3 regions of the Pseudomonas sp. 1176_21 genome follow, and region 1 is predicted to be linked to each of the others. Evidence: riboswitches for the same ligand, from Rfam matches in the RefSeq annotation. Region 1 holds a riboswitch; each other region holds the start of a gene.
What was found. Region 1 has a riboswitch for cobalamin ahead of FW760_RS16155 (TonB-dependent receptor plug domain-containing protein). Riboswitches for the same ligand answer to the same signal wherever they lie in the genome.
Positions count from the first base shown of each region.

Region 2: linked by a shared signal. The riboswitch ahead of FW760_RS15585 (ABC transporter substrate-binding protein) and the one ahead of FW760_RS16155 (TonB-dependent receptor plug domain-containing protein) in region 1 are both predicted to bind cobalamin.
Region 3: linked by a shared signal. The riboswitch ahead of FW760_RS04370 (CbtB domain-containing protein) and the one ahead of FW760_RS16155 (TonB-dependent receptor plug domain-containing protein) in region 1 are both predicted to bind cobalamin.

Region 1 is NZ_VXCV01000006.1:169,069-176,246, forward strand. Features, by position in the region: gene FW760_RS16120 (TonB-dependent receptor domain-containing protein) at 1-110, opposite strand, end outside; gene FW760_RS16125 (hypothetical protein) at 379-564, shown strand; gene FW760_RS16130 (RidA family protein) at 665-1,057, shown strand; tRNA gene FW760_RS16135 (tRNA-Leu) at 1,157-1,241, opposite strand; tRNA gene FW760_RS16140 (tRNA-His) at 1,295-1,370, opposite strand; tRNA gene FW760_RS16145 (tRNA-Arg) at 1,412-1,488, opposite strand; gene folD (bifunctional methylenetetrahydrofolate dehydrogenase/methenyltetrahydrofolate cyclohydrolase FolD) at 1,774-2,628, shown strand; cobalamin riboswitch at 2,766-2,968, shown strand; gene FW760_RS16155 (TonB-dependent receptor plug domain-containing protein) at 3,090-5,024, shown strand; gene FW760_RS16160 ((2Fe-2S) ferredoxin domain-containing protein) at 5,123-5,464, shown strand; gene FW760_RS16165 (ABC transporter substrate-binding protein) at 5,461-6,387, shown strand; gene ctlX (citrulline utilization hydrolase CtlX) at 6,521-7,178, shown strand, end outside.
Region 2 is NZ_VXCV01000006.1:41,305-48,482, forward strand. Features, by position in the region: gene FW760_RS15570 (copper chaperone PCu(A)C) at 56-550, opposite strand; gene FW760_RS15575 (SCO family protein) at 550-1,155, opposite strand; gene FW760_RS15580 (DUF1624 domain-containing protein) at 1,384-2,556, shown strand; cobalamin riboswitch at 2,597-2,791, shown strand; gene FW760_RS15585 (ABC transporter substrate-binding protein) at 2,938-3,951, shown strand; gene FW760_RS15590 (FecCD family ABC transporter permease) at 3,948-4,964, shown strand; partial or broken gene FW760_RS15595 (ABC transporter ATP-binding protein) at 5,024-5,500, shown strand; gene FW760_RS15600 (pseudoazurin) at 5,774-6,211, shown strand; gene FW760_RS15605 (OprD family porin) at 6,208-7,178, shown strand, end outside.
Region 3 is NZ_VXCV01000001.1:915,520-922,697, forward strand. Features, by position in the region: gene cobN (cobaltochelatase subunit CobN) at 1-812, opposite strand, end outside; gene cobW (cobalamin biosynthesis protein CobW) at 816-1,886, opposite strand; cobalamin riboswitch at 1,985-2,183, opposite strand; cobalamin riboswitch at 2,240-2,468, shown strand; gene FW760_RS04370 (CbtB domain-containing protein) at 2,583-2,768, shown strand; gene FW760_RS04375 (CbtA family protein) at 2,780-3,469, shown strand; gene FW760_RS04380 (cobalamin biosynthesis protein) at 3,469-3,873, shown strand; gene cobM (precorrin-4 C(11)-methyltransferase) at 3,902-4,648, shown strand; gene FW760_RS04390 (response regulator transcription factor) at 4,944-5,558, shown strand; gene FW760_RS04395 (transporter substrate-binding domain-containing protein) at 5,566-7,178, shown strand, end outside.

The DNA.
Region 1 (7,178 bases):
GCACCACTGACGGCAAGCGCCAGCACAGTAAGCGCGCCCTGCGCCGCCTTGAAAACACGGTGCCTGTCGGGCTGCTGGCCTGGATTTACGGTCGGCGCGATGCGTTTCACGTGAAGCTCCCTGGAACGTTGCAATGGTCTTGCAATAGAGGTCACGTGAGGCAGTCAAAAAGGGAAATGAAAATCAGTATTATTTTTAAAATCATTCATCAGCATGCGCGCGGATAAATGTTGGAACAGTTCTGCCCGTGATGTTCACGCGCCTACGGCGCAAAGGACGCTATGCTTGCAGGGCCTTCCGTTGACGAACGGTGCCACAGCACCCGCACACGGAACGGCCGACTCGAGTGGCAGGGAGGCCGTGATAAAGGAACCGCACATGGAAAAATACCGATTGGCCGCTGCGCAGCTCGACGAGAGCCTCAGCAGAATTCGCGAACAACGCGATCACCTCCTCGCCCTGGGGGAGGCGGAGCAAGCCGCTCCACTCACCAGAATCCTCAACATCGTTCGACTGGAGCTTGAGCTGTCACCGGTAGGTGGGCCCAAGGCGACCAGGCACTGACGCGAGGGCACTGAAACGCGAAAGCCACCTTGATAGGTGGCTTTTCTGTTCTATAGAGTGGCGCGTCGCTTGATAGCCCTACTCTCCTGGACCCTGCCCCATGACTGATCGCCAGATTATCGTCCCCGACGAGATGAAATTGCTTTGCGAGCGTGCTGGTTATGCCCCCGCGGTAAAGGTGGGCAGAACCCTGTACTGCGCCGGGCAGGTGGGTCGAACGCCGGAGCTGGAGGTGATTGAAGACCCGGAGCAGCAGTTTCTGGCGGCCTGGGAAAACCTTCGCCTCGTGCTCGCGGCGGGCGGTTGCGGGTTTGACGACGTGGTCGAAATGACGACCTATCACATCGACATGCAACGCCATATGCCGCTGTTCAGGAGCGTGAAGGACAAGGTCTTTCCAAGGAGCACCTGTGCATGGACCTGCATAGGCGTCAGCGAACTCGCCCGACCAGGGTTGCTGGTGGAGATCAAGTGCATTGCGGTGCAGCGGTAGGTGCGGGTAAGGAGTAGAAGCCCAGAAACGAAAAAAGCCGCTCAAGGCGGCTTGTTCCGGGCTTCAACGCACTTCAGCGAAGGGCGGTGAAAGCATCTATGGTGCGGACGAAGAGACTCGAACTCTTACAGCTTGCGCCGCTGGAACCTAAATCCAGTGTGTCTACCAATTTCACCACGTCCGCGTGAAGCTTTTAAAGCAAAGGCGCCGGATTTTCATCGGGCGCCTTTTAGAATATGGGGTGGACGATGGGGATCGAACCCACGACAACAGGAGTCACAATCCTGTGCTCTACCAACTGAGCTACGCCCACCATATTGCTTTACTGCTTTTACTTGTGCCAGCTGCCTGTATTGGCGCACCCGGCAGGACTCGAACCTGCGACCATCCGCTTAGAAGGCGGATGCTCTATCCAGCTGAGCTACGGGCGCATATTTAATCTGCTTTCTGTTAGGATTACAAATTAACTTTTAGTCATACCGAACAAGCTATCAAAACCACTCATTCTGCCTGACCTTGCTAACCAGTGCTAGGCTCTGCCCGACAAGTGCGATGAATGTTATAGACGAGCGGCAAAGTCGTCAACACTTTTTTGAAAAAAATTCATTTTATTTAAGGGGTTAGGGGAATTGCCAGACCAAGCGCCTTTGCCCTGCGCCCCGGTCATGCGAGAATGCGCGCTCTTTTTATTCCCTCTCGATGGTTAATCACGCGTCATGACTGCACAACTTATCGACGGCAAGGCGATCGCCGCCAGCCTGCGCCAGCAGATCGCCCAACGTGTCGCGCAACGTCGCGAGCAAGGCCTGCGCACCCCCGGCCTGGCAGTGATCCTGGTAGGCAGCGACCCCGCCTCCCAAGTCTATGTTTCGCACAAGCGTAAAGACTGTGAAGAGGTCGGCTTCAACTCCCAGGCCTATGACCTGCCCAGCGACACCACCCAGCAGGCGCTGACCGACCTGATCGACCGCCTAAATGAAGACGCCGACATCGACGGCATCCTGCTGCAGCTGCCACTGCCGGCGCACCTGGATGCCTCGCTGCTGCTCGAGCGCATTCGCCCCGACAAGGACGTGGACGGTTTCCACCCTTATAACGTAGGCCGCCTGGCCCAGCGCATCCCGCTGCTGCGCCCGTGCACCCCCAAAGGCATCATGACCCTGCTGCACAGCACCGGTCAGGACCTGTACGGCATGAATGCGGTGGTAGTGGGCGCCTCGAACATCGTCGGCCGCCCCATGGCCATGGAGCTGCTGCTGGCCGGCTGCACCGTGACCGTGACCCACCGCTTCACCAAGGACCTGGCCGGCCACGTCGGTCGCGCCGACCTGGTGGTGGTGGCTGCCGGCAAGCCGGGGCTGGTCAAGGGTGAATGGATCAAGGAAGGCGCCATCGTCATCGACGTGGGCATCAACCGCCAGGAAGACGGCAAGCTGGTGGGCGACGTGGTCTACGAGACCGCCCTGCCCCGCGCCGGCTGGATCACTCCGGTGCCAGGCGGCGTCGGGCCGATGACCCGGGCGTGCCTGCTGGAGAACACCTTGTATGCGGCCGAAGAGCTGCACGGTTGACCCCGCTGGATTTAAGTTCCAGCGGCGCTAGCCACTAAAGGAACGGCACCTGAGAAGGTGCCGTTTTTTTTGGCCTGGAACAAACGCACGCTCGTCAGCAAAGGCCGTCAGGTTGACGAACGGTCATGACAATGGTCAGATGCGGCCCAGTTTCAGGTGCCTGCTGCCGCCGTGCAGCAGGTGAAACGGGAAGCCGGTGCGTCTTGCATGACTAGTCCGGCGCTGCCCCCGCAACGGTAAGCGAGTGAAGCATCCAACAGGCCACTGTGCGCAACGCATGGGAAGGCGGATGACTTCGAGCCTCGCAAGCCCGGAGACCGGCCTGCAAACCCACGACTGTTGAAAGGATGCGTTCAGTCATTTTGGCAAACCTGCGGTGGGCGGGCACGAGCCGGTATTCTGGCGCGCGTTCGCCGGAACCCTCCTGTGCGCTTCCCGAAAAATCCTTTTTCGAGAAGTAGATGAAGACACGTCGTTTTACCCTGATCGGTTGCCTGATCGGCAGCCCGGCCCTGGCGGCCAGCGAACCCCTGACCCTCGACCAGCAGATCGTTTCCGCACCCTCGGTGGAGTCCACCACGGTGGCCGAGATGGCGCGCTATGGCAGCAAGGTGGAGGTCGTGGACCGCGAGCAGATCGAGCGCGCCGGCCCCAGCGCCGACATCACCCGCGTGCTGCAGATGTTCGTCCCCGGCCTGTATGTGGCGCCCAAGCAGGGGCCGTTCGACTATGGCACCTATTCGCTGCTGGGCGGGCGCAACGACGACACGCTGATCATGCTCGACGGGGTGCGCCTGAACAACCGTCTCTACGGCGGCATCTATATAGACACCCTGCCCGCCGCCGCCATCGAGCGCATCGAGGTACTCAAGGGCGGCCAGAGCCTGCTGTTCGGCACCCAGGCCGTGGCCGGGGTCATCAACATCGTCACCCGTTCGGCCCATAGCCGCGACCCCTCGGGCCAGGTCAACCTGGGCGTCGACAGCTTCATGGGGCGCAACGGCGATGCCCGTATCGAGCGCATCTTCAGCAACGGCCTGGGCGACCTGGGGCTGCTGGCCTACGTCAGCCACAACGTGTCCGAGGGCTACCAGCCCTACCACAGCAGCCAGATCACCTCGACGGTCAGCGACAAGAAGCGCAGCTACGAGGTCAACACTTTCGGCGCCAAGGCCGCACAAAGCCTGGGCGATGACAGCCGCCTGGAGCTGTTCTACCAGTACAGCGCCGCCAACCTGGACTTCCTGCGCCCGGACGCCAACCGCCGTACCACCAACGACCGCGTGCAGCAGATCGCCACGGCCACTTTCGAGCAGCGCCTGAACCCCGACTTCAGCTACTTCGTCAAAGGCCACATGAACGATTGGGATACGCGCTACACCCGCATCTACAACAACACCGACGGCAGCACCCGCACCCTCAACCACGACGACTACTGGGGCTTCAGCGACTGGGGCATGCAGGCCGAAGGCAAGGCCGTGCTCCCCGACGAGCACACCCTGGTGTTCGGTACCGACAACCAGTGGTTCAAGGGCAAGGACGACGTGCTCAAGATCGATAACAACCAGGCCGAGGCCCATGCGCTGTATGTGCAGCTGCGCCCTGTCATCGACGCCCTGCCTGACTGGCACCCCAGCATCGGCGTGCGCCGCGAGCACCTGAGCGGTGGTGACAGTGCCACGGTGGGCATGCTCACCTCGCTCTACGACCTGACCGACCAGCTCAAGCTGCGCGGCCAGTTCGGCACCGCCTACAAGCTGCCCAACGCCGAGCAACTGTACGTCAACGAACCGGGCGACGAGATGGGCAACCCCAACCTCAAGCCGGAGAAGAGCCGCAATGCCGAACTGGGCCTGGACTACACCGGCCTGATCCAGGGCCAGCCTTACAGCCTGAGCGGTACGCTGTTCACCCGGCGCATCGAGGACCTGATCACCATCGTGGATGCACAATGGGTCAACGGCGATGGCGAGATCCAGGTGCGCGGCGTCGAGGTCAACGGGCAGTTCCAGCTCAGTGACCGCTGGCAGCTGGCGGCAGACATGACGCGCAACCTGAGCGAGTCGCGCAACGGCGCCACCCTCAACAACATTCCCGGGTTCTTTGCACGCAGCCGGCTGGGGTACGAGTCGGGTGACCGGATGTGGGGCGCAGGCGCGGCGGTGCGCTACATCGGCACGGTGAAAAGCCCGCGGGATGTGGACTACGGGCATTACACCGTGGTGGACGCCGATGCCTACCGCTACCTGGACGGCGCCCGCCAGCATCGCCTGAGCCTGCTGCTGGAGAACCTGCTGGACCGCGACTACACCACCAGCATGGACAGCGGCGCGCGCAAGGTGCAGAACCTGGGAAGGCCGTTCACCAGCGAAGTGCGTTACACCTACAGCTTCTAGAAGCAGCGCGGGTCAAGCCCGCTCCCACAGGCTCATCCGTCACCTGTGGGAGCGGGCTTGACCCGCGAAAGCCGCACCACGGACTCAAGGACAAGCCCATGCCCATCCCCAGCAAACCCGAGTGGTCGCACATTCCCGCTCACGCCCGCCACGTGATGCTGTGCACCGGCCCGCGCTGCACCCAGCGCGGCGCGCAGCAGGTGTGGAAAGTGGTGCGCAACGAACTGCTCGCCGCCCAGCGCATGGAAACCGCCGACGGCGTGCTGCTGACCCGCACCCACTGCCAGTTCCCGTGCAACCTGGGCCCGGTCGCCACCGTCTACCCCGAGCGCTGCTGGTACCGCATCGCCAGCGCCGACGATGCCCGCCGCTTGGTGCGCGAGCACCTGGTCGCAGGTACCCCGGTCAGCGCACTGCTGCTCAATGGTGATACCCCATGACGCGCCTGCTCTGCCTGCTGTTGTGCCTGCTCGGCACCACGGCCCATGCCCAGACCTACCGTAACTGCGGCCAGGACTGGACCCTGCCGCACGCCCCGCCGCAGCGCATCCTGGCGCTCAACCAGCATGCCGCCGACCTGCTGCTGGCCCTGCAGGTCGGCCCGTCGCTGGTTGCGGTGAGCTACATCGATGACGACCCAGAGGCGCTGGCCTCCCGGCGCTACCGCGGCGTGCCCCTGCTGTCGCGGCTGTATCCCTCGCCGGAGGTGTTCTATGCCCAGCGCTACGACCTGGTGGTCGGCGGTTTCGCCAGCGCCTTTCGCGATGGCGTGGGCGCCCGTACCCACCTGACCCGCAATGGCATCGGCAGCTATCTGCTGGAGAACGCCTGCGACCCGCGCCCGGCCTCCGGTTTCGCGGCCATCGAAGACGACCTGCGCAGCCTGGGCAAGCTGCTGCAGCGCGAACCCCAGGCCGCTCGGCTGATCGCGCAGCAACGAGCAGACCTGGACCGCGCCCGCCAGCTCGCCGCGCAGCATGCCCCGCTTTCGGTGTTCTACCTGGACAGCGAGCACCAGGGCCTCGACAGCGAGGGCAGCCGCGGCTTCATCACCCAACTGATCCAGGTCGCCGGTGGGCGCAACCTGTTCGCCGACGTCGACCTGCACCGCGTGACCGTCGACCCCGAAACCCTGCTGCAACGCGACCCGGACGTGATCATCCTGGCCGACGCCGTCTGGTCGCCGGCCCGGCGCAAGCGCGAGTACCTGCACAACCACCCGGCCCTCTCGAAGTTGCGTGCGGTGCGCGAGGGCCGGCTGATCGACCTGCCCTTCACGCACCTGGTGGCAGGCGAACACAGCGCCCGTGCTGCCGTCGCGCTGGCCAACCAGTTGCGTGACATGGCCGAGCACCTGCCCTGAACCGGCACAGCCGATTACGCTGCAATACCCCGCTTTTCAGCTTTCCCCGCTGAGCGCCCTGCGCGCTTCAGCCGGGATTGCAGCGCCACTGCATCGACAATAGACGCACTGCCAACCCCGGATGCGTGCCTCGATGCAAACCACCAATACAGTCTTGATGATCCGCCCCGCGCGGTTCGCCTTCAACCCGGACACCGCACTCAACAACCGCTTCCAGCAGCCTGCACTGGACCCCGACCAGGCACAGCATAAAGCGCTGGAAGAGTTCGACGGCTATGTGGACACTCTGCGCCAGCATGGCGTCGAGGTGCTGGTGGTGCAGGACACGCCGGCCCCGCACACGCCTGACTCGATCTTCCCCAACAACTGGTGGAGCAGCCACGCCGACGGCAGCCTGGTGCTCTACCCGATGGAGGGCCACAACCGCCGCCTGGAACGCGACAAGGGCGTGCTGCAGGTGCTCGCCGACCGTTTCAGCATTCACAACACCATCGACCTGAGCCCGCTGGAGCAACAGAGCATGTTCCTGGAAGGCACCGGCAGCATGGTGCTCGACCGCGAACACCGCATCAGCTACGCCTGCCACTCCGGGCGCACCCACACCGAAGCACTGCGCCAGTTCGCCGACAGGCTCGACTACCGCCTGTGCCTGTTTCACGCCGTCGACCGGCAGCGGGCGCCCATCTACCACTGCAACGTGATGATGAGCGTGGGCCGCGGGCTGTCGGTGGTGTGCCTCAAGGCACTGCCCGATGCCGACGAGCGCCGTACCCTGGAACACAGCCTGCGCG
Region 2 (7,178 bases), 130 kb from region 1:
CGAACCACCCGGCAGGAACGGATTGCGCCGGCGCAAGGGCCGGCGCGGCGGGTACTTACATGTGGCTGTGGTCGTGCATCGAGTGCTCGCCGTGACCGTCGGTGGCGGTCAGCGAACGCACCGGGGCGTCGACCTTGATCGACTCCTTCTGGCCCTTGGCGTCTTCGACGATCAGGGTCAGCGGCACCGTGTCGCCTTCCTTCACCTGCTTGACCAGGCCCATCAGCATCACGTGGTAGCCATTGGTGTCGAGCACCACCGGCTTGCCGGCGGGCAGGTCCAGCGCCTTGACTTCACTCATGCTCATCACGTCGTTGTGCATCTGCATCTGGTGCACCTGCACGGTCTTGGCCACCGGCGACTCGACGCCCACCAGCTTGCTGTCGGTGCTGGCAGTGAGGGTCATGAACGCACCGGTCGACTGCTGCTGCGGCACACTGGCGCGCACCCAGGGCTCGCCCACGGTGGTCTGGGCAACGGCGGGCAGCGCCGCACCGAACAGGGACAGCAACGCCATCGCGCCAAGCGCGTGTTTCACGGGAGAACGCATTAACAAACCTCCATTACGGTAAGCAGGTCTTCGGTGCATTCCCTGGCATTGAGGGAGTGCGAGAGGCCAAGGCGCAGCACGCCACGCGAGTCGAACACGTAGCTGGTCGAGCTGTGGGAAATGGTATAGGTGTCGCCGGCCGGCACCTTCTCGTAGAACACGCCGAATTCCTTGGCCACTGCGGCCGTCTCTTCCAGGGTACCGGACAGTGCCACGAACGAGGGATCGAAGGCCTTGACGTAGGCGTCCAGCACTTCGGGGGTGTCGCGCTCGGGGTCCAGGCTGATGAACACCACCTGCAGGAAATCGGCGTCGCGGCCCATCAGCTTCTTGATCTGCACCGCGCGGGCCAGGGTGGTGGGGCACACCGCCGGGCATTGGGTGAAGCCGAAGAACACCATCGGCATCGAGCCCTGGAAGCTCGACAGGGTCATCACGTTGCCTTGCGGGTCCTTGAGCTTGAAGGTGCGGCCGAGGATCTTGTTGCTCAGGTCCTTGCCGTATTTGAAGTCCAGCGCGCCGGAGTTGTTGCAACCTGCCAGGGCACCGAGGCCGAGCAGGCCGAGCCCGGCGATCACCGTGCGCCGGGTCAGTAAATCGTTCATGTAACCATCCTTTTGGGAAGGTGCCGGCCCCGAGAGCGGGAGCCTTGTGCAAGGGTTTTGCGAGGCGGCATTTTGTCACGCAGGGTCGACGGGTTCCAGCGCGCAGCGCCAGATGGGTGCGGTCTGATGTCGCAGCATGGCAGTCAAGATTGTAAGGAAGATTTACCGAGCGAATAGAAATGTTATACAGTAACCATTCAATTCGCCCCCTCTGCCTGCGACCTTTCAATGACTAGCGCTACTGCCCTCCCCGCCGCCAGCAAACCGAGCCAACGCCTGCTGTCCATCGATGCCCTCAGGGGCCTGGTGATCCTGTTCATGCTGCTGGACCACGTGCGCGAAACTTTCTTCCTGCACCGCCAGGTCAGCGATCCGATGGCCATCGACAGCACCGAACCTGCGCTGTTCGTCAGCCGTACGCTGGCCCACCTGTGCGCCCCGGTGTTCGTGCTGCTGACCGGGCTGTCGGCCTGGCTGTATGGCCAGAAGCACCAGGGCCGGGGCGATGTGTCGGCCTTTCTGTTCAAGCGCGGGCTGTTTCTGGTGGTGCTGGAGTTCACCCTGGTGAACATCGCCTGGACCTTCCAGCTGCCACCCAGCGTGATCTACCTGCAGGTGATCTGGGCCATCGGCATCAGCATGATCGCCCTGGCGGCCCTGGTGTGGTTGCCGCGCCCGCTGTTGCTGGTGCTGGGCGCCGCGATCGTGGCCGGTCACAACCTGCTCGACGGCCTGCACTTTGCGCAGGGCTCTGCGCTGCACGTGCCGTGGGCGATCCTGCATGACCGCGGCTGGCTCGAGTTCTCCGACAGCCTGCGCCTGCGTACCTCGTACCCGGTGCTGCCGTGGGTCGGCGTGATCGCGCTGGGCTACGGCCTGGGCCCCTGGTTCGCCCACTCGATGCCGGCCACCACGCGCCAGCGCCGTCTGCTGCTGGCAGGCCTGGCAACCCTGATCGGCTTTGTCGCCCTGCGCCTGCTCAACGGCTACGGCGAGGCGCCATGGACGGTTCAGGCCGATACCGCGCACACCCTGATGAGCTTCTTCAACATCACCAAGTACCCGCCCTCGCTGCTGTTCCTGGCCCTGACCCTGGGGGCTGGCCTGCTGTTGCTGCTGGGCCTGGAGCGCGCCGGGCAGCGCCGGTGGATCAGCACCCTGGCGGTGTTCGGCGCCGCACCGATGTTCTTCTACCTGCTGCACCTGTATGTGCTGAAAGTGGCGTACCTGGCCTGCGTTGCACTGCTGGGCCTGAACCAGGGCAATTACTTCGGCTTCGATGGTATCTGGGCGGTGTGGCTGACCGCCGTGCTGCTGGCCGTGGCGCTGTTCCCGCCGGTGCGCTGGTTTGCCGCGTTCAAGGCCCGCCGTCGCGACATTGCCTGGCTCAAGTACCTCTGAGGCTGGCGGGGTTTTGTTTCCCTGCGGGCGGCGTGATCGACTACCATGCCGCCCGCCGGTTTCCACACGGAATCAATAGGGAATCCGAGACGCCACTGCATGGCGTCAAACGGAACTGCCCCCGCAACTGTAAGTGCCGAGCCTGCTCCTGAAATGCCACTGGGTGACCCCCGGGAAGGCCGGAGCCAGGTGACGACGCACCAGTCAGGAGACCTGCCGGCACAGCAACAATCACTAACCGGCGGGGTGTCCGGGGAGTACATCTGTGCCGCGAGCGCCCCGCGCGCCGAACGGCCTTGCCCTGCCCGCGCGGCAGCGCCTGTCGATGTGTTTCCAGGTTGTACACCCCTGCCCGTGTACGGTTCGAATGGAGATCGCATCATGCAGTTGCCCCGCCTTGTCACCCTGCTCGCGGGCCTGGGTCTGTCGACCCTGGCCCAGGCCGCCCCGACCCACTACCCGCTCACGCTGCAGAACTGCGGCATGCCGCTGACCTTCCAGCACGCGCCCGACAGCGCCGTGACCATCGGCCAGGCCGGCACCGAGATGTTCTACGCACTGGGCCTGGGCGACAGGCTGGTCGGCACCTCGCTGTGGTTCAACGATGTGCTGGCGCAGTACAAGGTGCAGAACGACAAGGTCGAGCGCCTGGCCGACAACGACCCCAGCTTCGAGGCGGTGATCGGCAAGCGCCCGCAACTGGTGGCGGTGCAGCTGGAGTGGATGGTCGGCCCGCAGGGCGTGGTCGGCACCCGCGAGCAGTTCCATGAGCTGAACATCCCCACCTACCTGATGCCGTCCGACTGCGAGGGCAAGGACAACCTGGTCGGCGCCGACGGCACCCGCCTGGAGCCGTTTCGCATCGACAGCATCTACAACAGCATCAGCCAGCTGGCCGAGATCTTCGACGTGCAGGCGCGTGGCGAGCGGTTGAACAGCGAGCTCAAGGCACGCCTGGCCAAGGCTGCCGCCACCGTGAAAGGCAAGGATCTGAAGGACACCAGCGCCCTGTTCTGGTTCTCCAGCGCAGACCTGGACATCGACCCGTACGTGGCCGGGCGCAAGGGTATCCCCGACTACATGCTGCAGACCCTGGGCGTGCGCAACGTGGTGCAGTCCGATGAGGAATGGCCGACCGTGGGCTGGGAAACCATCGCCAAGGCCAACCCCACCTTCCTGGTGATCGCGCGCATGGACCGTCGTCGCTTCCCGGCCGATGACTACCAGAAGAAACTCGAATTCCTGCGCAGCGACCCGGTCACGCGCAACATGGACGCGGTCAGACACAACCGCATCGTGATTCTCGATGCGCACGCCATGCAGGCCAGCACGCGCCTGTTCAGCGGCATGGAGACCCTGGCCTCGGCCATCAACGGCTTCGACCTGGCGCCATGACAGGCAGCGTTGTGCGCGGCCTGCTCGCGTGGCTGGCCCTGCTGCTGGCGATACTGGCAGGGGTGGCGATTGGCGAAACGCCGATCGCCCCCTCGGTGGTGCTGCAGGTGCTGGCCAACAAGCTATGGGCCGCCGGGCACCTGCTGGACCCGATCGATGAAGGCATCGTGTGGAACTATCGCCTGACCCGTGCGCTGGTGGCCGCCGCCTGCGGCGCGGGGTTGGCCACCTGCGGGGTGGTACTGCAGTCGCTGCTGCGCAACCCGCTGGCCGACCCGTACCTGCTCGGCATCTCGGCCGGCGCCTCCACCGGCGCGGTGCTGGTGGCGCTGCTGGGGCTGGGCGCGGGGGCGATCACGCTGTCGCTGGGCGCCTTCGTCGGGGCCATCGCGGCCTTCGCGCTGGTGGCGCTGCTGGCCCGTGCCAGCGGGCCGTCCAACAGCACGGGGCAGATCATCCTCGCCGGGATCGCCGGCTCGCAGCTGTTCAACGCGCTCACCGCCTTTCTGATCACCCGGTCGGCCAGTGCCGAGCAGGCGCGCGGCATCCTGTTCTGGCTGCTGGGCAACCTCAGTGGCGTGCGCTGGCCGTCGGTGTGGCTGGCGGTGCCGGTGGCGCTGGCCGGCCTTGCGGTGTGCGTGTGGCATCGGCGGGCGCTGGACGCCTTCACCTTCGGCAGCGACTCGGCTGCCTCGCTGGGCATCCCGGTACGCCGCGTGCAGGTGCTGCTGATCAGCTGCGCGGCGCTGGTGACGGCAGTGATGGTGTCGATCGTCGGCGCCATCGGCTTTGTCGGGCTGGTGATTCCGCATGCGATGCGGCTGCTGTTCGGTACCCCCCATGCGCGCCTGCTGCCGGCCAGCGCGCTGGGTGGCGCGCTGTTCCTGATTGCCGCCGACGTGCTCTCGCGCACCCTGATCAAGGGCCAGGTGATTCCGGTGGGGGTGATCACGGCGCTGGTCGGCGCACCGGTGTTCGCATTGATACTGATTGGCCGCAGGAGCGCCCGATGAACGCTGTCACCCACCCGCTGGATGAAGCTGCACTGCGCTGCACCGGCCTGGGTTTGAAGATGCGCGATGCCGTGCTGCTGGACGCGGTCGACCTTGAGGTGCGCCGTGGCGAGACCCTGGGTATCGTCGGCCCCAACGGCTCGGGCAAGTCCACCCTGCTCAAGCTGCTGGCCGGGCTGCGCACGCCCACCTGCGGCGAGGTGCAGCTGGGCAGCAACGCGCTCAGGCAGCTGCCACGCCGCGAGGTGGCGCGGCGGTTGGCAGTGGTCGAGCAACAGGCCGACACCAGCGATGCGATCAATGTGTTCGATGCCGTGGCCCTGGGCCGCACGCCGTGGTTGTCGGCGTTGCGCCCGTGGTCGGCAGACGATCACGCTATCGTGCAGCAGGCCCTGGCCGACGTGGATGCCACCCACCTGGCAACACGCAGCTGGCGCAGCCTCTCCGGTGGCGAGCGCCAGCGCGTGCACATCGCCCGGGCCCTGGCGCAACGCCCGCAACTGCTGTTGCTCGACGAGCCGACCAACCACCTCGACATCCAGCACCAGCTGGGCATTCTGCGCCTGGTTCAGGCGCTGCCGGTGACCACCCTGATCGCCCTGCACGACCTCAACCAGGCCCTCACCTGCGATCGCCTGGCCGTGCTCGAGCGCGGGCGCCTGGTGGATGTCGGCCCGCCGTTGCAGGTGCTGACCTCGCAACGCCTGCAGGCCACCTTCGGGGTGCAGGCGCACTACCTGACCGACCCCTTCGACGGCGCGCAGATCCTGCGCGTTCGTTCCTCTTGACCTGAAATGGATAGCCCGCCCATGCGCCTTGCCGCCTTGCCCCTGCTGCTCGCCAGCGCCCTGCTCGCCCCTTCGGTATCGGCCGAGGTGCACGAAGTGAAAATGCTCAACCGTGGTGCGACCGGCAGCATGGTGTACGAGCCGGACTACCTGCGCATCGCCCCCGGCGATTCGGTGAAGTTCATCGCCACCCAGAGCGGGCACAATGCCGCCTCGCTGCCCGGCCTGCTGCCCGAAGGCGCCGAGGCGTTCAAGGGCAGGATCAACCAGCAAATCGAGCACACCTTCAACGTGCCGGGCCTGTACGGCATCCAGTGCATCCCGCACCTGTCGATGGGCATGGTGATGCTGATCCAAGTCGGTGAGCCCGCCGCCACGCCACCGAGCCTGCCGAGCACCTTGCCCAGGCGTGCAGCAGATCGTCTTGCCGCCCTGCTGCAACGCGAGGCCGCACAATGATCGCACTGCGCACCCGTTCGGCCCTGCTGCTGGCATTGGCCGGGCCGGCGCCCCTGGTGCTGGCCGAATCGGCCCAGGAGCAGGCCAACGGCCTGGTCGAAGACAGCACCTGGAGCCTGCTCAACCGCAGCGTGTACGACAACCGCGAATACCGCCACGGCGCGCGCAACAGCGGCGCACGCAATGCCTACAAGCCCCGTGCCGAGCGCAACGGTTATGCCGAGGAATGGGCCTATGGCCTGATGGGCACGTTGCAGTCGGGCTTCACCCAGGGCCTGATCGGCGTGGGCGTGGATGCCCATGCCTACCTTGGCGTGCAACTGGACAGCGGCGGCGGACGCGCCGGCAAGGCGCGCCTGCTGGGGCTGGACAACCACGGCCACCCCAAGAACGAATTCAGCCGCGGCGGCGCGGCGGTCAAGCTTCGGGCCTCCTCCACCGTGCTGTCGTATGGCGAACAGCGGGTCAAGACCCCGGTGTTCAGCTCGTCCGACAGCCGCCTGCTACCCGAAACTGCCACCGGGGTATTTGTCACCAGCACCGAATTCGATGGGGTGAAACTGGTAGGCGGGCACTTCACCGAGAGCACCGACCGCAACGCCAGCAGCCATGACCAGGGGTTCGTGGTGAACTACTCCAACGCAGCAAAGGGCGATGCCTTCGACCTGGCCGGGGTGGTCTACAGTGCAAGCCCGAGCCTCAGCGCCAGCCTGTACACCTCGCGCTACGAAGACACCTGGAACCAGCACTACCTGGGCGGCACCTTCAGCCATGCACTGGACGCCAATCGCTCGCTCACCTTCAACCTCAACCTGTACCGCACCACCGACACCGGCAAGGCGTTGTCCGGGCAGATCGACAACACCACCTGGAGCCTGCTCTCGACCTACGCCCAGGGCCCGCACAGCTTCAGCCTGGGCTACCAGAAGGTCGATGGCGACACACCGTTCGACTATGTGACCCGTGG
Region 3 (7,178 bases), on a different contig from region 1:
GACTGGGCGAAGCCTGTGGTGTTGATGATCAGGGCCGCGTCGACCTGGTCCAGCCATTGCTCGACCTGGTCCAGGCAGGCTGCCTCCTTGAGGCTGGCCACGGCAATCGGCAGCGGGTTGAGCCCCGCGCCTTGCAGACGCTCGCAGAACGCATCGATGAACCCCGTGTTGGCGGCCTGCAGGTGCGAGCGGTAGAAGATGATCGGCGTCACGGGCTGGCCGGGCTGCCACAGGGCACGCCAGCTGTCCACGCTCGCCTGGGGGTGTTGCGGGTGATAGACACTGGTGCGCGGCAACTGCTGCGGCTCGTCCCAACGGTAGTCGCGGCCCAGCCATTGGCTGGCCAGGCACTGGAACAGGTTCAGCGCATTGGCCTTGCCGCCCTGGCGCAGGTAGTGCCACAGCCGTTCGGCCTGGGCAGGGGGCACCGTGCTCAGGCTGGTCAGCTCAGGGTCCGGGCGGTCGTCGCCCGGCACCAGGATCAGTTGCACGCCCCGCCCCGCCAGCGCCACCAGTTGCTCCACGCCATAGCGCCAGTAACCGATGCCGCCGTGCAGCGACACCAGGATGACCTTGGCATGGCGCAGCACTTCGTCCACATACAGGTCGACCGAAGCATGGTTCTGCACCTGCATCGGGTTGGCCAGGCGCAGGCTGGGGTAGTCGTCCGGCAACTGCTGGGCGGTTTCGGCCAGCAGTGCCAGGTGCGAATCACCGCTGCAGAGAATCACCAGGTCGGCGGGGGTCTGGCCGAGGTCGGCGATGCTGTCGTCCGGCACAAAGCCGCCGGGCTGGGTCCGCAGCAGGTGCATGGGTCAGGCGCCCAGTGCGGCGCGCAGGCTGGCTTCGAGTTGCACGGCGTCTAGGTCCTGGCCGATCAGCACCAGGCGCGTGGTACGTGGCTCGTCGCTGCGCCAGGCGCGGTCGAAGTGCTTGTCGAAGCGCGTACCCACGCCCTGCACCAGCAGACGCATCGGCTTGCCCGGAATGGCCGCGAAGCCCTTCACGCGCAGGATGCCGTGCTGCACCACCAGTTGGGTCAGGGCATCGAGCAGCAGGCTTTCGTCGGCCTGGGGCAACTCGATGGAGATGGAGTCGAAGGCATCATGGTCGTGATCGTCGTGGTCGTCATCGCCGTCATGGTGCGAATCGTGGTGGGTACGACGCGCGTCGATGTGCTGCTCGGACTCGGCGCCCAGGCCCAGCAATACGTCCAACGGCAGGCGGCCGCTGCTGGCCTCCACCACCTTGACCGCAGGCGGCAGTTCCTCGGCCACCTCGGCGCGCACCCTGGCCAGGTCGTCGGCAGCGATCAGGTCAGCCTTGTTCAGCACCACCAGGTCGGCGCTGGCCAACTGGTCGGCAAACAGTTCGTGCAGTGGGGACTCGTGGTCCAGGTTCGGGTCGAGCTTGCGCTGGGCGTCCACCTGGTCGGGGTAGGCAGCGAAGGTGCCGGCGGCCACGGCCGGGCTGTCGACCACGGTGATCACCGCATCCACCGTGCAGGCGTTGCGGATTTCCGGCCACTGGAAGGCTTGCACCAGTGGCTTGGGCAGTGCCAAGCCGCTGGTTTCGATGAGGATATGGTCCAGGTCGCCACGGCGCGCCACCAGCTCGCGCATCACCGGGAAGAACTCTTCCTGAACGGTGCAGCACAGGCAGCCGTTGGCCAGCTCGTAGACGCGCCCGCTGGCTTCTTCCTCGGTGCAGCCGATGCTGCACTGCTTGAGGATCTCGCCATCGATGCCCAGCTCGCCGAACTCGTTGACGATCACCGCGATGCGGCGGCCCTGGGCGTTGTCGAGCATGTGCCGCAGCAAGGTGGTCTTGCCCGAGCCGAGGAAGCCGGTAACGATGGTGACGGGGAGTTTGGCCAGTGTTTTCATGGGGGTGCCCTTGGCAGGATGGCGGGCATGCAGGACGAGAGCCGCAGGAGCCTTGCTGCCTGAGCGCATTCGCCACCGGATCACCCCGCCCGGTTGAAAGTCGGAAACTGTTCGAGGCAGGTCTCCTGGCTCGCGCTGTGCCGGCACGCCTGCCGGCAGCATCGACGCCTTCCCGCCCGGGGCAGTGGCACGGCCGATGCCGTTCAACGCTTACAGTTGCGGGGGCAGCCACGGCTTGAACCGTATTCCCGTCTTAGCTGCAGCCAGGGCCGCAGAACCTCGAAGCGGCTAGGCTACGCAGTGGTCCGGGGCAGGTCAACCGCTGTATTGACGGATGCCGGCGCGCGTGATTTGCTAGCCGCATTCGTTCGGGTGCCTTTTTACAAGGTGAAACGGGAAACCGGTGCGTCAGCCGCTTCTGCAAAGAAGCAGCGACAAATCCGGTGCTGCCCCCGCAACGGTAAGCGAGGAAAGCGTCTTTACCACTGTGCCAGCTGTGCGGCATGGGAAGGTGACGCCCTCAGGCTGAGCATGCTGCCAGCCCTCGCAAGCCCGGAGACCGGCCCGATACAGTCATGACAAACCCGCGGTGGGCGGGCGCTGTTGAACCCCTGGGCGAGCCTCGCGCAGGGGTTGGCCGCGCTTGCCTGTTGCCGATAGCCCCGACGACACGACAACACCAAAAAGGAACGCGCCATGCCCATCAGTACCGCCAGCCAGCCCCTCGTCACCCCCACTACCCTCAGCCAGCGCCTGGCCGTCGCCATCGGTGCATCGCTGCTGGGCCTTTGCCTGGTCTACTTCGCCGGCTTCTCGCACATCGAGGCGGTGCACAACGCTGCCCACGATACCCGCCACAGCGCCGCGTTCCCTTGCCACTGAGACCTGCCCCGATGATCAAGCGCATTGCCCGCACCGCAGGCTTTACCGGCCTGCTCGCCGCCCTGCTGCTGACCCTGCTGCAAAGCTTCTGGGTCGCACCGCTGATTCTGCAGGCCGAAACCTACGAGAACCCGGCACCGGCCGCCCAAACCCATGAGCATGCCGACGCCGCGGGTGAAGGCCACCACCACGATGCCGAGGCCTGGTCGCCTGAAGACGGCTGGCAGCGCGTGCTGTCGACCACCGGTGGCAACCTGGTGGTGGCCGTCGGCTTTGCCCTGATCCTGGCTGCGCTGTACACCCTGCGTGCGCCGGGCCGTACCGCCACCGGCGCAGCCTGGGGGCTTGCCGGGTTCGCGGTATTCTGCCTGGCGCCCACCCTCGGGCTGCCGCCAGAGCTGCCGGGCACTGCCGCCGCCGACCTGGCGCAGCGTCAACTGTGGTGGGTGGGCGCCGCGGCTGCCACCGCTGCCGGCCTGGCCCTGATCGTGTTTGCGCACAACTGGCTGCTCAAGGCGCTGGGTGTGGCATTGCTGGTTGTTCCGCACGTGATCGGTGCGCCGCAGCCGGAGGTGCACGAGAGCCTGGCGCCGCAAGCACTGGAGGCGCAGTTCAAGGTGGCGTCACTGTTGACCAATGCCGCGTTCTGGCTGGCCCTGGGCCTGCTCAGTGCCTGGCTGTACCGTCGCCAGCCAGCCTGATGCAGTTGTATGCCGGGCTGGGCTGTCGTCGCGGCTGCCCGGCCCGCGAACTGGCCGCCCTGCTCCAGCAGACCCTGTTCGCCCATCACCTGCCCGCCTCTGCCCTCGCCGGGCTGGCCAGCATCGACCTCAAGGCCGGCGAACCCGGCCTGCATGAACTGGCAAGGCAACTGGGGTTGCCGCTGGTGTTCTTTTCGGCCGCGCAACTGGCCCCCTTCGAAAGCCGCCTGAGCCACCGTTCGCCCACGGCGTTCGCCCTCAGCGGCTGCCATGGGGTGGCCGAAAGCGCCGCGCTGGCCCTGGCCGAGCAACGCGGCGGCGCCAATGCCGCACTGCGCCTGCCACGCACCGTGCAAGGCGCCGCCACCCTGGCATTGGCCTGGGCCCCGCCGTTTGACGGATAATGCCGCGCAATCTTTCCAAGGATTCATCATGACCGTCTATTTCATCGGTGCCGGCCCGGGCGACCCCGAGCTGATCACCGTCAAGGGCCAGCGCCTGATCCACAGCTGCCCGGTGATCATCTATGCCGGCTCGCTGGTGCCCGCCGCCGTGCTCGAAGGCCACCGCGCCGAAACCGTGATCAACAGCGCCGAACTGCACCTGGGGCAGATCATCGAGCTGATGCGCACGGCCCACGCCAACGGCCAGGATGTGGCCCGCGTACACAGCGGCGACCCTGGGCTGTACGGTGCGATCGGCGAACAGATCCGCCACCTGCGTGAACTGGGTATCCCGTTCCAGATCATCCCCGGCGTGACCGCCGTGGCTGCCAGTGCCGCCCTGCTCGAATGCGAGCTGACCCTGCCGGACATCGCCCAGAGCGTGATCCTGACGCGCTACGGCGATACCTCGCCGATGCCGCCGGGCGAATCGCTGGGGAGCCTGGCCAGCCACCAGGCAACCCTGGCCATTCACCTGGGGGTCAAGCACCTGGCCAGAATCGTCGAGGAACTGCGCCCGCATTACGGCAGCGACTGCCCGATCGCCGTGGTGCACCGCGCCACCTGGCCAGATCAGGACTGGGTGCTGGGCAGCCTGGACGACATCGTGCAACGGGTGCAGGCCAAGGGCTTTCGACGCACCGCACTGATCCTGGTGGGCCGGGTATTGGGCAGCGATACCTTCAGCGAGTCGGCGCTCTACCGCGCCGGGCATGCGCACCTGTACCGACCTTGACGGCCATTGACGGCGGCCCTCCCGGCCCGATGCCCGGCGCGTTCCCATGGGCGCGCCTGCCGATTCAACCGCCTCTGCTAGCGATAACCGGCCCAGACGATAGGAAATCGGCTACAGAACTTTCGAGCGCCTTGTAAGAAAAATCCTCTAATCGAACTGATTTCTTCCTCACTTCTATACTGGACGTACTCCTGCTGAGCGTTTCCACGTATCTTGGCCGCCTTGCCAGAGCCTGGGCAGGCGTCGCCCCGAACGGTTCGGGGCCTGGATCACCTCTCTGACAAGGAGTTGCGCGATGCCCAAAGTCTTGATCGTTGATGACCACACCACCATCCTCTTCGCCATCCGCACCCTGCTGGAGCGCGATGGCTACAACATCGTCGGTGAAGCCCGAGACGGCGCCAGTGCCGTCGAACTGGCGCGCAAGCTGCAGCCTGACGTGGTGATCCTCGATCTGGGGCTGCCACGCCTGGATGGCCTGAGCGTGCTGGAGCGGCTCAGCCAGTTGACCAACCCGCCACGCATCCTGGTACTGACCGGCCGCCCACCCCGGCTGTTCGCCCGCCGTTGCATCGAGTCCGGTGCCTCGGCATTCGTGCGCAAGGACGAAGACCTCGATATCCTGAGCGCCGCCCTCAAGGCCGTGCTCAACGGCTACTCCTACCTGCCCGATGCGTCACGCTTCAATGACCGGTCAAGCTCGGAACTCCAGCGCCTGGACAAGCTGTCCAACCGTGAGTTCGAGGTGCTGCGCCAGTTGGCCAAGGGCGCCAGCAATGGCGAAATCGCTACAGCGATGATCCTCAGCGCCAAGACCATCAGCACCTACAAGACCCGCATCATGGAAAAGCTCGGGGTGGTATCGCTGGTTGAGTTGATCGATGTGGCCAACCGCAACGCACTGACCTGAGCCGCCCATGACCAAGCGTTGCCTGCCTGCCCTGCTGCTCGCCTGCCTGGTGCAGTGGCTGGCGATAAGCGCCATGGCACAGGAGCCGGGGGTTGCCCGCCAACTGCTCGGGCGCTCGGTCAGCAGCAGTGCGCCACCCTCGCTGACCCTCGCCGAACGTCGGTGGCTCAAGCACAAGCAGGTGCTGCGCCTGGGCACCTCGGCGCCGGACTACCCGCCCTTCGACATCAATGTGAGCCAGCACGACTATGAAGGGGTCAGCGCCGACTTCGCCGGCCTGATCGGCGAGCAGTTGAAGATCCCGGTGCAGGTGCTGCAGTTCCCGAACCGTATCCAGGCCATCGCCGCCCTGCACAGTGGCCAGATCGACCTGCTGGGCAGCGCCAACGGCTACGAAGCCGCCGACAGCGCACTGGTGATGAGCCAGCCCTACGCCGACGACCAGCCGATCATCGCGACCCCCGTCGGCGTGACCCATGACCCAGACGACCCGCTCGACGGGCTGACGCTGTCGATGGTCGAACACTACCTGCCACCGTCGCTGGTACGCCAGCTCTACCCCCGGGCGAACCTGCAACTGTACGCCTCGACCATGTCGGCCCTGTCGGCGGTGGCCCTGGGCCAGGCCGATGCATTCATCGGCGACGCGATCAGTTCCGACTACCTGATCGGCAAGAACTACCGCGAAAGCCTGCAGATCTCCCACTACGTCAAACCCCAGCGCTCTTCCTTCGGCTTTGCCCTGGTGCGCGAGAACACCGCGTTGCTGGACCTGGTGAACAAGGCATTGGGCAGCATCACCGACAGCGACCGGTTGAACGTGATGCGCCGCTGGACCAGCGGCGTGAGCAGCATCCTGCTCAACCGGGCGGACATCGCGCTGACCGACGAAGAGCGACACTGGATCGCGCAGCATCCCAGCGTGCGCGTGGTCATCAACAAGTACTTCGCGCCCCTGAGCTTCTTCGACGAAAACCAGCACTTTCGCGGCATCACCGCCGACGTGCTGGCGCAGATCAGCCTGCGCAGCGGGCTGAAGTTCCAGATCATCGAGACCGACTCGGTGCCCACCATGATCAGCATGGTCGAACAGGGCGAAGCCGAGGTCGTCGGCGCGCTCAACTATGGTGAGCAGCGCGCCAGAACCCTGGCCTTCACCCGCCCCTACCTGGCCAACCCGCGGGTGCTGGTGACCAGCGTGCGCGATACATCGATCCGCCACCCCGACCAGCTCGACGGCAAGCGCCTGGCGATCATTCGCGGTACACCGGTAAGCGCCGAACTGCGCCAGCGCTATCCCGCCATCAGCCTGATCGAAGTCGACGACCCGCTGGCACTGATGGAGTACGTGGCCCAGGGCCGCGCGGACGCGGCGCTCAGTTCGCAGATCAACGCCGCCTACTTCATCAGCCGCATGTTCAAGGACCGCCTGCGCATCGCCACCCTGCTGGACGACACCCCGGCCCTCGCCGCCTTCGCCACCGAACGTTCTTCGCCACTGCATGCGATATTGGAAAAATCCCTGCTCAGCATCCCGCCCGAGCAGATGACCCAGCTGGTCAATCGCTGGCGCATCAACGCCCTGATCAGCGACACGCCCTGGCGCAACTACCGCTCGCT